3 regions of the Synechococcus sp. WC101 genome follow, and region 2 is predicted to be linked to each of the others. Evidence: riboswitches for the same ligand, from Rfam matches in the RefSeq annotation. Region 2 holds a riboswitch; each other region holds the start of a gene.
What was found. Region 2 has a riboswitch for cobalamin ahead of NW809_RS03915 (sirohydrochlorin chelatase). Riboswitches for the same ligand answer to the same signal wherever they lie in the genome.

Region 1 (4,932 bases), on a different contig from region 2:
GTTGCTCCTATTGGACTGGTGGAATGCGGGCAATCACCCCCTTTTTAAGAGGGCGCTCTGCCCAGGGCAGGACGCCATCGGGCTTTGTCAAATACAGCTTCGCTGTTTGCAAGATTGGCTCTACGTCTTGGGGATCGAGATCTCCAAACACGTAGGTCATCTTTCCAGGGGCTGCCAGGGCAATCACGCAGGCATGGCTGCAGCCGCTCATACAGGCAACCGGCTTAAGCTGCAATTGAGGATTGAGCACCTGCGATTGCAAGGCAGCCAGGAGCATTTCTCCTTTGCTAGTCCCTTCTTTTTGGCCGTTGACCCAGCGAGATCCACAGGTGGTACAAACCCAAAGGTAATGTTTGGCCTCAGCTTGAGTCGAGATTCTGGTTGAGATCGTCATACAGTTGCTTCCAAACTAGAAGCACCCTACAAATGGCTAGCCAGGGAGTTAAAAACAGCCTGAGATGTCGCTAAAATTGCCCCCGCAGGTTCACCCTCAGCGTGCGACCAACGCCGGGATAGCCGGGGAAGACTTCATACTGCTCGTCTAGCAGGTTGTCGATCCCCATCTCTAGGCTTAGGTCCTCAGTCAACGGGATCCCTCCTCGCCAAGCTACGGTGGTGTAGCCTGGCAGGGATTCCGTGTTGGTGTTGTTGGTAAAAAAGCTCCCAATGTGATGGACTAAAATTGAGCTGTGCCAGCCTTGCTCGTGACGGTAGGTCAGGCCTAAGTTCAGGCTATCGGCTCCCACAAAGGCTAGCTGCTTGCCAACTGTAGCTGGGTCAAGGGCGGCGCGGATGATGGGATCATTGAGGGTGTAGTTGGCAAAAAGCATCCAGTTTTCCCCCAGCCGCACATCCAAAGCTGCCTCCAGGCCGGTGTATTCAACCAGCCCAATATTTTCATAGGTTCCTCGGCGCGGCCCAAGGCTGACAAAGGTGATGCCATCGCGGATGCGGTTGTGGGCAAAAGTCAAGCGCAGCAGGCCAAAATCTCCCAAGGCTTGATCTAAGCCAATGTCAAAGCTTTCCCCTCGCTCTGGGCGGAGATTGGGGTTGCCATCCACTTCAAAAAAGCCGCGCAGCCGAAAGAACAATTCCGAGATCAAGGGGGTGCGAAAGCTGCCGGCGTAGCTGGCCCTCAAGGTAGTTCCCTCGGCAACTGCCCACCGGATCCCCACAGCCGGCGAGGTGGCCGAGCCGTTGGCCAAACTGCTGAAGTCCTGACGGATGCCCAGGTCGAGGTGGAACTGGGGATCCGGGCTGTAGTCCAGGCGGGCAAACAGGGCCCCCTGGTTAACCGTATCGTCGTAGTTGATATTGGCAGAACCCCTGGCAAAAGAAAAAGTCGTATTGCGGGCTGAGATAGAGCGATAATCTGCCCCCAAAACTCCCTCTAGGTTTTCGCCGGCCTGCCAAGCATATTGAAGCTGGGATCCCCAGCCATTGCGCAAGATGACGTCGCGGGATCCCTGGCTTTGCGGAGCGCTGAAGCGGTAGTTGAGATCGTCCAAAAAGACTCTTGCCTGCAGGGATCCTGTTTCCTGAGTCCACAGCCAACTGAGATCCAGCAGCAGATCGTTGGTGTTTTGCTCTGCGTCGGGAGAGGGAAACTCTACACTGCCGGGCACGCGAAAGGCTTTGTTGAGGTAGAGGGCGTTGGCTGTTAGGACTTGATCTTCGGCCAGTTGCCAGGTGAGCTTGGCCTGCAAGTTGTGGTACTCCACCGCCGAGTTTTCCCGCCTGCCTGACTTGCCCAGCCGCTCAATGGCAAAGGGAAAGTCGTTGTTACTTTGCAGACGGCGATAGCTGAGCACCCAGCCCAGATCCTGGGCTTGGCCGCGACTTTGGATCCCTTGCTCATTGAGACCGTAGCTGCCGACCGCCGCTTCCAGCACCGTCTCCGTTTCTGGCTGCGGCTCCACCGTGACGATGTTGATCACGCCGCCAACGGCGTCTGAGCCGTACAGGGTAGAGCCGCCGCCGGGGGAGACTTCAATTCGCTCGACGACATCGGTGGTGATTTGCGAGAGGTCAAACCCCCCGAAAAAACCCAGATCGTTGAGAGGGCGGCCATCCAAGAGCACCAATACCTGCGCCGTTCGCGCCCCTCGCATGAATTGAGAGCTAAGAGCTCCCAACTGAGTTCCCGCTGTGCCATCGCTGAGGATCCCGGGCAAGTAGCGCAGGGCTTCCTGCACCGTCCTTGCCCCTTGCTGGCGCATCTGCTGGCGGGTGATGACATAGACTGGGCGGGAAGACTCTCGCAGCAGGCCGGGACGGCGAAACGGGGTGGTGACGGGTTGATTCAAAATCTCGGCGCTGAGGCCGGTATCCAAGATTGCCTGCCCCCAGGCCGGGATCCCCAAACTCAAGATCCCCAGCCCAAGGCTGAGACATACAGTTACTTTCATCCGGTTGCTCCTGCTTCCGTGCGACGCGGAAGGGCTAAGCTTTGAGCCAAAGCCGCAGGCGGGCATCCTGACTGAGGGCCTCAGCCCATCACAGTTGCGGCACAGCGCCGGATTTGCACCGGACTTTCCCCATTGCTTGCCCTGGCTGATCCCCAGGACAACCTGACGGCACGGCTTTCCTCCCCATTGCTCTGGAAAAAGCCGTGCTAGGCATCATACATTCCCTGCTGGGGAGTTCCTATCCTGCCGGGGGGGATCCCTGGGCAGTGAGGTCAACGGAAGATCATCTCCGCCACCGCGTCAAAGCCGGCGTCCAACAGCCGATCCAAGACTGACTGGGCCTGGCTGCGGCTGTCGTAGAGGCCGGCCTGCAGCACCCTCCTGCCGTTGAACACGGTCTCCACCGCTTCGGGGACGAGCTGCCGCAGCCGCTGCAAATCGTCGCTGCCCTTGGGGGTCACCAGCACACGAAAGCGGGTGGCCGACTCTGCTGGGGCTACCGCCGGTTCTGGAGCCGCGGCAACGGGAACAGGGGGGGTTGTTGGGCTGCTGCCCGCTTGTCGGCGAGCCGGGGGTGGCAGGAGGGTAGTAATATCCGTGAGAGGAGCCACAGATTGCTGGCGGACGGGAGTGGCAGGAGCAGGCTCAACCGGTTGGGCAGGCGTGGTGGAGCCATCGGGGGTGAAGGGGACGGCAACAAACTCCTGGGGTTGAGCGCCTGCCGGCTGAGGGGGGGCACTGGGCAAAATGCGCCCTCCCGATCCCGCTGCAGGAGGGGGAACGGGGGCAGTCGATTGGGGCACCGTCACCACCGGCAAGGTGGGAGAGGCCGCCGCCGGCTGGGGATCCCTGCTGGGAGCCGGAGGCTCGGCCTGCGGAGTTGTGGGCAGCGTCAAGCCGCCTGCCGCAATGGGTGGCGGGGCGTTGCTGGGCAGCGCAGCCACCGTGGTCTGGCCGGCCAGATTCAGTTCCCCTTTGGTTTTGCCGGCCAGTTGGTTGCCGTTGGCGTTGAGGCGCAGACCGCGGGTGGCGTTGAGGATGTCGTACTGGCCGTTGCCCTCAAAAATGTTGTTGCCCGGCTCCGAGGCCGTGCCCAAGTCTGGCTGGGCGTTGGTGATGGCCGTGAGACCGGTTTCCAAGTTGCGGGCGATGAGATTGTTGCGCAGGATGGGACGGGCGCTGCCGCCGACAACAATGCCAGTGCGGTTTTGCAGGATGCGGTTGTTGCGCACAATCGGCGCCGAGCGCTGGTCGATGGTGAGGCCAAAGCCGGTCTCTTGGAAGAGGTTGTTGACAATGGTGGGCTGGGAGGTGCCCAAGACGGAGATGCCGTTGGCCCCGTTTTTGTAGAAGCGGTTGCCTTCTATCCAGGGGTTGGAGGCGCCGGCGATGAAAATGCCGTCGTGGATGCTGCCCACAAAGCTGTTGTTGAGAATGCGCGGGGAAGCCGATTCTACCCAGAGGGCGTAGCCGCGCCGACCCTGGTTGCGCAGGGTAACCCCCCGCACCTCTGAGCCGGTCTCTGCCAGCAGGGCAACGTTTTGCCGGGCCAAGGTCGGGCTCATGTAGGTGCCGCCGCCATCGATCAGGTAGCCCTCTCCCAAGGTGGACTCGTCCCCGCGCAAGATAAGGCCGGCCTTGAGGCGGATGGGGAAGACTTCGCCGCTTTCTGCGCTGTACACCCCCGGCAGAAGCTGGATGATGCTGCCGGCTGGCGCCCGGCTGATGGCATGGGTGATGGTCTTGAAGGGGTTGTTGCGGGATCCATCCCCTTGGGTATCGCTGCCATTGGCGGCATCCACAAAAATGGCGGGGCGGTCGTCCGGCAGCGGCGGCGCTTGGGGCAGGGCCTGCTTCTCCAAAAGGCCGGTGTCCAGGGAAGTTTGCGCCCAACTGGGATCCCTTCCTGCCGCCAGCAGTAAGCTGGTGCTCAACAGCAAAGAGGTGGCCAGTCGCGTCAGCGTCGCGGAGCCGTGACGCTGCAACCGCAAGTCAGGCAGGACTGCTGTAAATTGGTGTTCGCCGGATTTCTGCAGACGGATGAACGATAAGGAAGAGATCATAGGAGTCATCCCCACACCAGGCTGGGCCAGAGAAGGAAGGAGGGTCGAGGCTATCCTACCAAACCTGACAGGCAGGATCCTGCCCTCTTCCCCAACTCCAAATACGGACTGACGCAGGCTTCTTTTTGTAGATCCAACGCTACCCCTAGAGTATACCCTTGCCATGACCGACGAAGCCCTTGCCCGCGAAGGCTCCTCCCAAGAGTTGCCGCTGGCTTCCCTCTCGTCTGGGCGCCCCCTGCTCAACCTGCTGTTGTTGGGGATCCCAGCCCTGCTGCTGCTGCTGGGCCAGTGGGCAGGGCAGCCGGCCCTGGGCTGGGGGGCGGTGCTGGCTTGGCTGGGCCTGGCCGGCTGGTGGGGGCAGCCGCTCTGGGTGCAGATCGGGCGCGACCTCTGGCAGTGGCTGACCACCTGGCCCAGCCTGGGGTGGGCGGCAGCAGCTCTCGGCTTGGCGGTGATGG
Region 2 (4,932 bases):
CTGGTGCAGGAGGCCCAGGGATCCAAAGCTCCCATTCAACAGGTGGCGGATCGGGTGACGGCCTGGTTTGTGCCGGCGGTGATCGGGGTAGCCATCCTAACTTTTGTGCTCTGGTGGGGGCTGGCGGGCAATCCGACGCTGGCTTTGGTGAACACCATTGGGGTGCTGATCATCGCCTGCCCTTGTGCGCTGGGGTTGGCCACCCCCACCTCGATCATGGTGGCGACGGGGCGGGGGGCAGAACTGGGGATCCTGGTGAAGCGGGCCGAAAGCCTGGAATGGCTGGCCCATCGCCTGGGCACAGTCGTCCTGGACAAAACCGGCACCCTCACCGAGGGCCGTCCCAGCGTCACCGAGATCTGGACGCCAGGATCTTCCCCCCTAGCCCTGTTGCGCCTGGCAGCAGCGGTGGAACAACACTCGGAACATCCGCTGGCCCAGGCAGTGGTGCAAAAAGCCGAAGCCGAAGGCATCTCGATCCCGCCGGCCCAGCACTTTCAGGCAAAAGTGGGCGAGGGGGCAGAAGCCTGGGTGGAGGATCAGTGGGTCGGCATCGGTCGGCTGAGCTGGTTGCAGGCGATGGGGATCGCTTGGGATCCCTCTTGGTTGGAGCGGGTTCAGACCTGGGAAAGCCAGGGCAAAACGGTGATCGGCGTGGCGCAATCCCACCGTCTGGTGGGGCTGTTGGCCATTGCCGACCCCATTAAACCCACCTCCCCTGTAGCGGTGCGCCAGCTTCAGGAGATGGGCCTGGAGGTGATCCTGCTGACCGGGGATAACCCCACCACCGCCCAGGCCATTGCTCGGCAGGCAGGCATTCGCCGGGTGATCGCCCAAGTCCGCCCTGAGCAAAAGGCAGCCTATATTCGCCAGCTCAGACGGCCCCGCCACCGGGTAGCGATGGTGGGAGATGGCATTAACGATGCGCCGGCACTGGCAGAAGCCGATGTGGGGATCGCCATCGGGACGGGCACCGATGTGGCCATAGCCGCCAGCGACATTACCCTGATATCCGGCGATTTGCGGGGCGTGGTTACCGCCATTCAACTTAGCCGCGCCACCCTTGCCAACATCCGCCAAAACCTCTTCTTCGCCTTTATCTACAACACGCTCGGGATCCCGATTGCCGCCGGGGCGCTCTACCCCTTCACCGGTTGGCTGCTCAACCCCATGCTGGCGGGGGCGGCCATGGCCCTGAGTTCCGTTTCGGTGGTCGCCAATGCCCTGCGCCTGCGACACTTTCGAGCCCACAGACCGGCAGGCCGGCGTTAGGCCTTCTCCCAGGGGCAAGGGGGATTAGCGCGGCAACAGTTTTGCTGCCCTTTGAGCATGAGTCTGCCGTACCGCTCATGCCTCAGGGCTATCTTCTGGCAGACAAGGACATCCCCCCCAGGGGGCTTGGTGAACGACAAGCGGCAAGCTAACCTAAAAGGCTCAGGCAGACTGGGGAAAGCGCGGTGCAAATCCGCCACTGTGACGCAACTGTGATGGGATCCCTCCCTCAGCCAGAACACCCACCTGCCGTTGTCCTGTACCCCTTGCGATTCACAAGGAACGGAGTTTTTTGTGTTGGATGTCCTCAGTTTTTCCCCTCCCCGTGCGGTTGGGCAGTTTTCTTCTCCTGCCTTGCCCCTGTTGCTCATCGGCCATGGATCCCGCGACCCTGAAGGGCGGCAAGCCTTTCTGGAGTTGGCCCAAGTCTACCAATCCCTCACTCCCCATCGACCGGTGATCCCCTGCTTTCTGGAGCTGACCCAGCCAACCATTGCCCAGGGGGTAGAGCAGTGCTTGGCCCAAGGGTGGCAGGAGATCGTGGCCCTGCCGCTGTTGCTGTTTGGGGCCCGCCACAACAAGTTCGATGTGACGATGGAACTGGATCGCCTGCAGGCCCTCTATCCCCAGTTGCGCATTCGTTACGGTGGGCCGCTGGGGATCCGCATCGAGATCCTGCAACTGCTGCGAGACCGATTGGCTGCTCTGATAGCTGCCCAACCGCGGCGGATCCCAGAGGCAGAAACCGTGCTCCTATTTGTGGGTCGCGGCTCCAGCGATCCTGAGGCCAATGCCGAAGCCTGTAAACTGGCTCGGCTGCTTTGGGAAGGATCCGGGTTTGCCGCTGTGGAGACCTGCTTTATCGGCATTACCCATCCCCGCCTGCCTGTGGGGTTGGAGCGGGCCTCGTCCTGGCAGCCGCGTCGGGTGATCGTGCTGCCCTACTTTCTGTTTACGGGGGTGTTGGTGAAAAAAATCGAGGCGGCAGTGGAGAAACAACGACAACGACAGCCGGAAATCGACTGGCTGATGCTGCCGGAATTGGGCCTTGTGGATACGGTGCTGCACAGCCTGCAGCAACTGGAGCAGGAAGCCCTGCAGGGCCAAACCCCGATGAACTGCCACCTGTGCAAGTTTCGCCTGGCCGTGAGCGCAGAGGTTGGAGCTGGATCCAGCCATCACCACCCTCACGAGCATCATGACCACCATCACGGGCACGGATCCCATCACCATCACTCTCACCATCACCACAACCACGGCCATACCCCCGCAGCAGCAGCGGATCCCTGGGCCGAATTGCAGAGCTACCACCAGCGGGCTTGGCAAGTGCCCTAAGCGAGAAACAGAGGCTGCCGGCGGGATAAACTGAGATGCAGGCAGGCGATCTGTGAACCTGACCTCTGGTTCTCCTGCTCCGGTGGTTCTGCTAGCGAAAAAACAGAAACGATGATGTTCTCCCGCTCCTCTTGGGTCTCAGGTGCCGCTGCCGCGGGGAGCGGGATCTTTGTCTTCGCGTTGGTGGTGGGCCTGCTGGATCAGATCCTGCCGACCCTGCCCAAGGTTTCCCTGTCCTTGGCCGGGATCCCTGGGCTCCTGGCTGCAATTGGGGCCTCCTACGGGGTTTGGCGGCTGGTTCAGATGGGTCTGCAGTCGCATTCCTGGCCTGACTTTCGAGAATCGCTGTTGGCGGCTGTGTCTCCCTTCGATCCTGCCGATCACGGTGGTAGGCCGCGGCAACCCGAAGTGGATCCGCGTCCTCTGCAAGTGGCTGAGGAGATCCGCCAAACCCAGCTCCGCCACCAAAAGATCCTCGACCGCACCAAGCAGCAGGTGAAAGCCGAAATCCAAACCTGCGAACGCCCCCAAGCGCAACTGCGCAGCGAGCAGCAGCGGTGCCGAGTTCTGCAGGCCCAAGCCCAACGGTTGCAACGGCACTTGCAAAATCTCCAAACATCATCCCCGCCCTCTTCCCCAAACTCCAAACCGGCCAAACCCACACCAGAGCGGGAACTGCGCCACAGGCTCCGCCAACTTCAATCGCAAGTTACCACCCTAAAAATAGAGCTGGAACGGCAAGGGATCCAACTGCAGCAGTCGGAAGCCGAGCGGGCCCAACTCCAGCAGCAGCAGCAAAAACTTAAGCGCCTCCTGCAGCGCACAAAATCCGAAAACCAAAAGCTGCGCTCCCAACAGGAGGAATGGGCCCGGCAACTGGAGCAATCCCAGCAGGAGTTGCGGACTTTGCGGGAGTCCTACCGCGCCCTGCAGACCCTCTGGGAGATAGGCTCTACCCTAACTCCCAAGACGACTGCTTCTGAAATTGCCGCCGCCGAACTCTCTGGCACCTCCGGCTAGCCGCAGCCTCGGCTCACCCGCTGCAGGACAAACACACTCCCTTCGCTGCCACGCCCAATCCGCAGGTCCTCATCCAAATAGGATAGGTGATATCCAGCCAACCCCTTGGCTCGCGGCGGCGAACGTCGATCTGCACCGCCGGGATCCGTTTGGGATCCCGCTCGAGCAGATAGAGAAAACTCTCGATCTCGTAGCTCATCAAGGCCTGGGATCCGAGCACCAAGCGCTCGAAAATGACCCTGACCCGGCATTCCGACTCTGGGTAGAAGCGGGCCGCCACCGCCACAACTCCCCGGGGCAGCCAAGCCTGCAGCCAGCCGGATCCCTGGATCTCCGCCACGTTAAAGACCCGCCCAGCTTTGGCCCGAATGCACTGGTAGATCTCGCCGGTGGTCAGAAGGGGCAACTGGGCCAGCCGCAGCAGGTCTGTGCTGGTGGTAAATAGGGTAAGCCAGTTCCCCTCCAACTGTTCAGGAACAGAGGTTGGCCTGGGGGTGGGGTTGAGCGCCTCCAAAGCAGCAATGTGAGACAAGATCTGGGCTTTCTGGTCAGGGGAAACCTTCCGGCCTCGGTCAGCCCCCTCCAGCAGGCGCAACAGGGCCAGCTTTTGCTCAGCCAAAGACTCAGGCATGGGCACACTCCACAGGCACCGGCCCTATTCTAGAGAACACGGGATCCCTCTGCCCTCAACCCTCCGCTTCCACCGGCTTCAGATTTAGATTTATTAGATCCGCCACCTGCTCGTACCCCAAGCCGGCCCGCACCAGCAGCGGCTCCGGCCCCGTGAGATCGATCACCGTCGAGACCTGGGCCCGATAGGGAGCCTCGTCATCCAGCACCAAATCCACCTGTTTCTCCAACTGTCGCATTTCCTCGGCGGTAAAGATTCCCCCCTCTTCCCAATCCCCAGCAGAGTCAAAACCCACCTCCAAAGAGCCGACGGGATCCCCGCCCAGCTTGGCCGAGGTGGAGACGATGGGATTGCCCAGCTCGGCCAACAGCGCCTGACAGATGGCCGAATCGGGCACGCGGATGCCGGTGGTTTTCCGCTTGGGATCCATGACCAACTTGGGCACCAGCTTGGTGGCCGGCAGCAAAAACGTAAACGGGCCCGGGATCAGCCGCCGCATCAGCCGATAGGCGGGATCGCTCACTTGGGCATACTGGGCAATTTGGGAAAGCGAAGGGCACAAAAAGGTGAGGGGCTTGTCGTTGGAAAGCCGCTTGAGACGCCTTACCCGCTCCACCGCCTGCTTGTGGGTGACATCGCAGCCAATGGCATAGACCGTATCGGTGGGGTAAAGC
Region 3 (4,932 bases), on a different contig from region 2:
TGGTTCCAGTCCGCCACCACCAAGATGCCGCCTGGCTTGAGCACCCGCAGCATCTCGCTGGCGTAGCGAGCCTTGTCCGGCATGTGGGGCCCCGCCTCGATGGACCAGACCACATCAAAGCTGGCGTCGGGGAAGGGCAGGTTGAGGGCGTCGGCCACCTGAAACCGGACGGGCAGATCGGGGGGGGTGAGCTCCTGGGCCCGCTGCACCTGCTGCGGGCTGATGGTGATGCCGGTCACCACAAAGCCATAGTCGCGGGCCAAGATGCGACAACTACCGCCAATGCCGCAGCCCACATCCAACACCGTCGTCCCCGGCGGCAGCCGATCCAGCCCGCCCCAGCGCACCATCTCGTGGACAAAGTCGTGCTTGGCCTGGATGAAGTTCTTCCGCCGCGGCGGGGATCCGTAGTGGCCCAGGTGAATATGCTCGCCCCAGTAGAACTCCAGGATCCCGTCTCGCGTCCATTCGTCGTAGGCGCGGGCTACCGATTCAGGAGAGCGGTACTTGCGGGCGGTCAACAGGTAGGCTCCCAATCCTATAGCTAGGAGCAGGACTAGGCCCCAAAAAACCCAGAGTGTTGGATTCATTAGAACTACCTTGAGATGGCTAGAGATGGCAATTGATGATTGTTGCTGCGGTGGCAACAGACACAGCGGGGATCCCTTCTGGCCTCCGTTGATCCAGCGGAGCAAAGCCCCACTCTCATCTTGCCCTATTTGCCAGCCGCAAGGCGGCCTAGGAGTGTCGTAGCCGCACGGTTGCCCGCGGAGGAGACGCTGGCCTGAGCAACCTTGCCGGGGGCTAGGTGGCCTGGAGCTCCTCCCTTAGACGCTGAGTGGCTGCCACCATGTTTTTCAGGGCAGGGATCACTTCCTCCCAGCGGCGGGTTTTTAGGCCGCAGTCGGGGTTGACCCAGGTTTGCTCTAGCGGCAAGTGGGCCACTCCCAGGCGCAGTTGCCGGAGAATCTGCTCGGTGTCGGGCACCGCCGGGCTGTGAACGTCGTAAACGCCGTTGCCTACCTGGTGGCGATAGCCGGCTTGGGCAATCTGCAGCAAGGTTTTGTTGCTGCTGCGGCTGTTTTCGATGGAGAGGACGTCGGCATCCAGACGCTCGATGTGCTCGATGATGTCCCCGAACTCCGAGTAGCACATGTGGGTGTGGATCTGGGTTTCGGGCTTGGCGCCAGCGGTAGTCAGGCGGAAGGCCTCCACCGCCCAACTTAAGTATTCTGGCCAGCGCTCTTTTTTCAAGGGCAGCCCCTCTCGCAGCGCTGGCTCGTCCACCTGCACCATCGCGGCTCCGGCAGCTTCCAAGTCGGCCACCTCTGCCCGCAGGGCCAGGGCAATTTGCAGGGCCTGCTCGCGACGGGAAACGTCAACGCGGGGGAAGGACCAGTTGAGCACGGTTACCGGCCCTGTCAGCATCCCCTTGACCGGCTTTTGAGTCAGAGATTGGGCCACCTTGAACTCCCGCACCGTCATGGGGCGAGGGCGAGACACGTCGCCGTAGAGAATGGGGGGACGCACGCAGCGGCTGCCATAGCTCTGCACCCAGCCGTGCTCGGTAAAGGCAAAGCCCTGCAGTTGTTGGGCGAAGTATTCCACCATGTCGGTGCGCTCGAACTCACCATGCACCAGCACATCCAGGCCAATTTCTTCTTGGATGCGGATGCACTTGGCAATTTCGGCGTCGATGGCAGCTTCGTATTCGGCCTGGGAGATCTCGCCCTTTTTGTACTTGACCCGCCACTGCCGGACTTCGGGGGTTTGGGGAAAAGAGCCGATGGTGGTGGTCGGCAGCGGTGGCAGCTTGACCTGCCGGCCTATACGCTGCTCGTAGGGAAGGGAGCGCTGGAAGTCCTGCGCCGTCAGGTTGGCCAAGGCCTGGCGCACTGTAGAGTTGGGGGGATTGAAGTCCTGGAAGGCCTGCCACTGCTGCTCCAGCTCCTGCTGCTGGGCGGCGGTGTCTTCGCCGTTGAGGGTGCGGGCCAGCAGAACCACCTCGGCCAGCTTCTGCTCGGCAAAGCTGAGAACATTGCGCAAAGGCTCTGGCAGGTGGGTTTCCAGAGCAGCGTCGTGGGGCACAAATTGGAGCGAGCAAGAAGGCTGCACCCGCAGGTTGGGGGCTAGGGCTTGCAGCTCTTGCAGAGTGGCCAGAACGGCTTTGGGCTGGATCTGCCAGACGTTGCGCCCGTCCACTACCCCCGCCCCCAGGATCTTGTCGGCGGGGAAGCCGTGGGCTCTGACCAGTTCCAGGTTGTGGCCGCGGGTGAAGTCGAGGCTGAGGCCAGCTACCGGAAGCTCCACCGCCCAGGGGTAAGTCTCCCCCAAGTCGTCAAAGTAGGTAACCAGGTGGAGAGGGATCCCCACGCTTGCAAGCCAGCGGTAGGTCTGCTCCACCGCTTCCTGAAGACTTTTGCCTTCGCTGGTCACCAAGATGGGCTCATGGACTTGCACTTCCCGGATCCCCAGGCGCTGCAGCTCCTGCAAGAGTTCTCTGTAGAGAGGAAGCAGCTTCTCCAGATCCCCCCGCAACTCGCCAGAGCGCTGGCTTAGAGCAAGAAGGGTAACCGGACTGAGGAGGACGGGGCTGGTGCGGTTTCCTAGGATCCCTTGCGCCCGTCGCACCGTGGCCAGGAAGTCGTCGAAATGGGCCTGAGGGATCGCGTCGGCCTCAATTTCCGGCACCAGGTAGTGGTAGTTGGTGTCAAACCACTTGGTCATTTCCAAGGCCGGCAGCCCCTCCTGCCCCCGCGCCATGGCAAAGTAGCGCTCCAGGCCTGATAAGCTCTGAAACCGGGAGGGAATCAGCCCCAGCCAGGTGGCCCAGTCCAAAACGTGGTCGTAGAGGGTTTGATCTCCTACGGCAATGTGGTCGAGGTTGGCCTGTCGCTGGGTTCGCCAGGCCTGACTCTCCAGATCCTGCAGCGTCGCCAACAAGGCTTCCGCCTCCAGGGTGCCGCCCCAAAAGGCCTCCAGGGCTTTCTTCAGCTCGCGGCGCTTGCCCATGCGGGCATAGCCTAGGGTTTGAGTTTCAATGGCCATAAGGTACCTTGTCCTGAATCGAATTCGGTAATTGAGGTTGCCGCCAGTTGTCATCCAACCTAGGCAGCAAGAGATGGCCGCCGACATGCCTATCGGTGGCATCCCGGCAGAAGGTTTTCCCTAGGCCAGGAAACCTGCCGGAGCTGTCAAGGCGTTCCTTCACCCTGGCGGCTTGCCCACTCTGCACAGGGGGATGCCCAGAGGACTCTTTTGTGCAACCAAAGCGAGCAACCGTCCTCCTAGCTGCCCCTGAGCTAACTGCTCAGCTCTCTTGTCCGCGCTTTTGACTGAGTGCCTACGATCCGAGAGCGTCGAAAATCCGTAAGCAGGCCGATGAAAAAACTTCGAGACGGGAACGGGCTAACGTCAAAATGGGGAGCATATCTGTACCTCGCAGATATGGTGAACTGTGGAAAAACCGCCGGCGGGCATTCTGACTTGCTCAGTTTTGGAGGGGCTGGCTTGCGTCTCAAGGCCTCTTGCAACAACGAACTAGGGATCCCAAGTCCAAAACCGGCTCACAGCTGCGGGACAGCGGCAGATTCTCACTGCACTTTCCCCGTTGCCTCTGACGGCTGATCCCCGTCAGAACCGACAGTAGACTTTATCCTATCACTGGTTTTAGCGGGACTGGGCGGATTTGAACCGCCGACCTAGCGCTTAGGAGGCGCTTGCTCTATCCAGGCTGAGCTACAGCCCCAGGTCAGGTACCTCACTGATACTAGCAGAGAGGCTAGGGGGTATCGCCGCAAGGCTGCCGAGCAATAGCGTTCTTATGGAATTGCTGGAACAAAGGCTTTGCTTTCTGACACAAAACCCAACGCGGCGGCTCACCCCAGTAGTACTCTTTTTTCCAAATGGGCAAGCGCTCCTTGATTGCATCAATGATGTAACGTGCTCCAGCAAAAGCGGCGCCGCGATGTTCAGCTGTAGCACCAACCCAAACCGCAATATCACCAATTGCAAGATGACCCTGGCGGTGACAGGCAACAGCACCGCAGAGGCCAAACTTGGCGTGGGCTTCTCGGAGGATCTTCTCGCCCTCCTTCTGGGCAAGGATCTCGTAGACTTCGTACTCCAAGCTGAGAACAGGTTTGCCCTGGCTGTGGTTGCGTACCCAGCCCTCGAAGGTTACTAAGGCACCCGCTGTGTTATTGACGAGCAAACGACTGAGTTCAGCTGGCTGGATGGTGCTATCCACAATTAGAAAACGCAGCATTTAGCCCCCACAAACTGGTGGAATGAAAACTACCAAGGCACCTTCATCTATCGGCATAGTCAAGTCACAGAACTCATGATTGACAGCAACCTTAACGTCATCCGCTGCTAGCGAAAATCCATACTTTGCTTGCAGCTGCTGATAGAGCTCTAGGTAGTTTGCTGCACTGGTTTGCAGCACTTCGCTGCTCCGCTGAGCCTGTTCCCGCAGCACTGCTACATATTGAATTGTTACGGTCTTACTTAGGACAGATTGAGTTACCATGGCTGCAACTACCCCAAACTGATTGGAAAGTGGCATACTCCTCGGCGGTATTGACGTTCATGAGCTCGACCTCATGGTTGGGGGTAACTAGGGTGCAGGGCTGCCTGCTGAGGATTTCCACAGGGCAGTACACCCCTTCCGCGTAAGCCCTTTCTAGTACCGCTGCAGCTTGAGGAGTATAGATGGCGCAAAGAGCTTCCGGGAAGCCGCGCTCGGGGTTAACATAGCAAGTTGCGATTGTTTCGGCTTGGTAGTGATCCAGCAGCTTTTGGATTGTTTCTGACCGAAGGTTCAGTAGATCACAGGCAACAACCAACCAGTTAGCTTCAGGATGAGTATTCAAGGCAGTCAATAGGCCACTGATCGGGCCAACGCTTTCTACTAGATCTGGTAGTGTGGGC

Region 1: linked by a shared signal. The riboswitch ahead of NW809_RS01525 (TonB-dependent receptor) and the one ahead of NW809_RS03915 (sirohydrochlorin chelatase) in region 2 are both predicted to bind cobalamin.
Region 3: linked by a shared signal. The riboswitch ahead of metE (5-methyltetrahydropteroyltriglutamate--homocysteine S-methyltransferase) and the one ahead of NW809_RS03915 (sirohydrochlorin chelatase) in region 2 are both predicted to bind cobalamin.

Annotation. Positions count from the first base shown of each region.
Region 1 covers NZ_JANSHG010000011.1:14,041-18,972, reverse strand. Annotated here, with positions in the region: gene NW809_RS01530 (DUF1636 domain-containing protein) at 8-394, opposite strand; gene NW809_RS01525 (TonB-dependent receptor) at 465-2,408, opposite strand; cobalamin riboswitch at 2,448-2,589, opposite strand; gene NW809_RS01520 (DUF1565 domain-containing protein) at 2,681-4,471, opposite strand; gene NW809_RS01515 (pentapeptide repeat-containing protein) at 4,635-4,932, shown strand, end outside.
Region 2 covers NZ_JANSHG010000034.1:3,927-8,858, forward strand. Annotated here, with positions in the region: gene NW809_RS03910 (heavy metal translocating P-type ATPase) at 1-1,272, shown strand, start outside; cobalamin riboswitch at 1,401-1,537, shown strand; gene NW809_RS03915 (sirohydrochlorin chelatase) at 1,567-2,607, shown strand; gene NW809_RS03920 (hypothetical protein) at 2,719-3,627, shown strand; gene NW809_RS03925 (PAP/fibrillin family protein) at 3,624-3,878, opposite strand; partial or broken gene NW809_RS03930 (PAP/fibrillin family protein) at 3,770-4,258, opposite strand; gene NW809_RS03935 (L-threonylcarbamoyladenylate synthase) at 4,314-4,932, opposite strand, start outside.
Region 3 covers NZ_JANSHG010000121.1:1,272-6,203, reverse strand. Annotated here, with positions in the region: gene NW809_RS09065 (methyltransferase domain-containing protein) at 1-590, opposite strand, end outside; gene metE (5-methyltetrahydropteroyltriglutamate--homocysteine S-methyltransferase) at 805-3,048, opposite strand; cobalamin riboswitch at 3,454-3,659, opposite strand; tRNA gene NW809_RS09055 (tRNA-Arg) at 3,674-3,748, opposite strand; gene NW809_RS09050 (molybdopterin synthase catalytic subunit) at 3,782-4,267, opposite strand; gene NW809_RS09045 (MoaD/ThiS family protein) at 4,268-4,531, opposite strand; gene moaC (cyclic pyranopterin monophosphate synthase MoaC) at 4,506-4,932, opposite strand, start outside.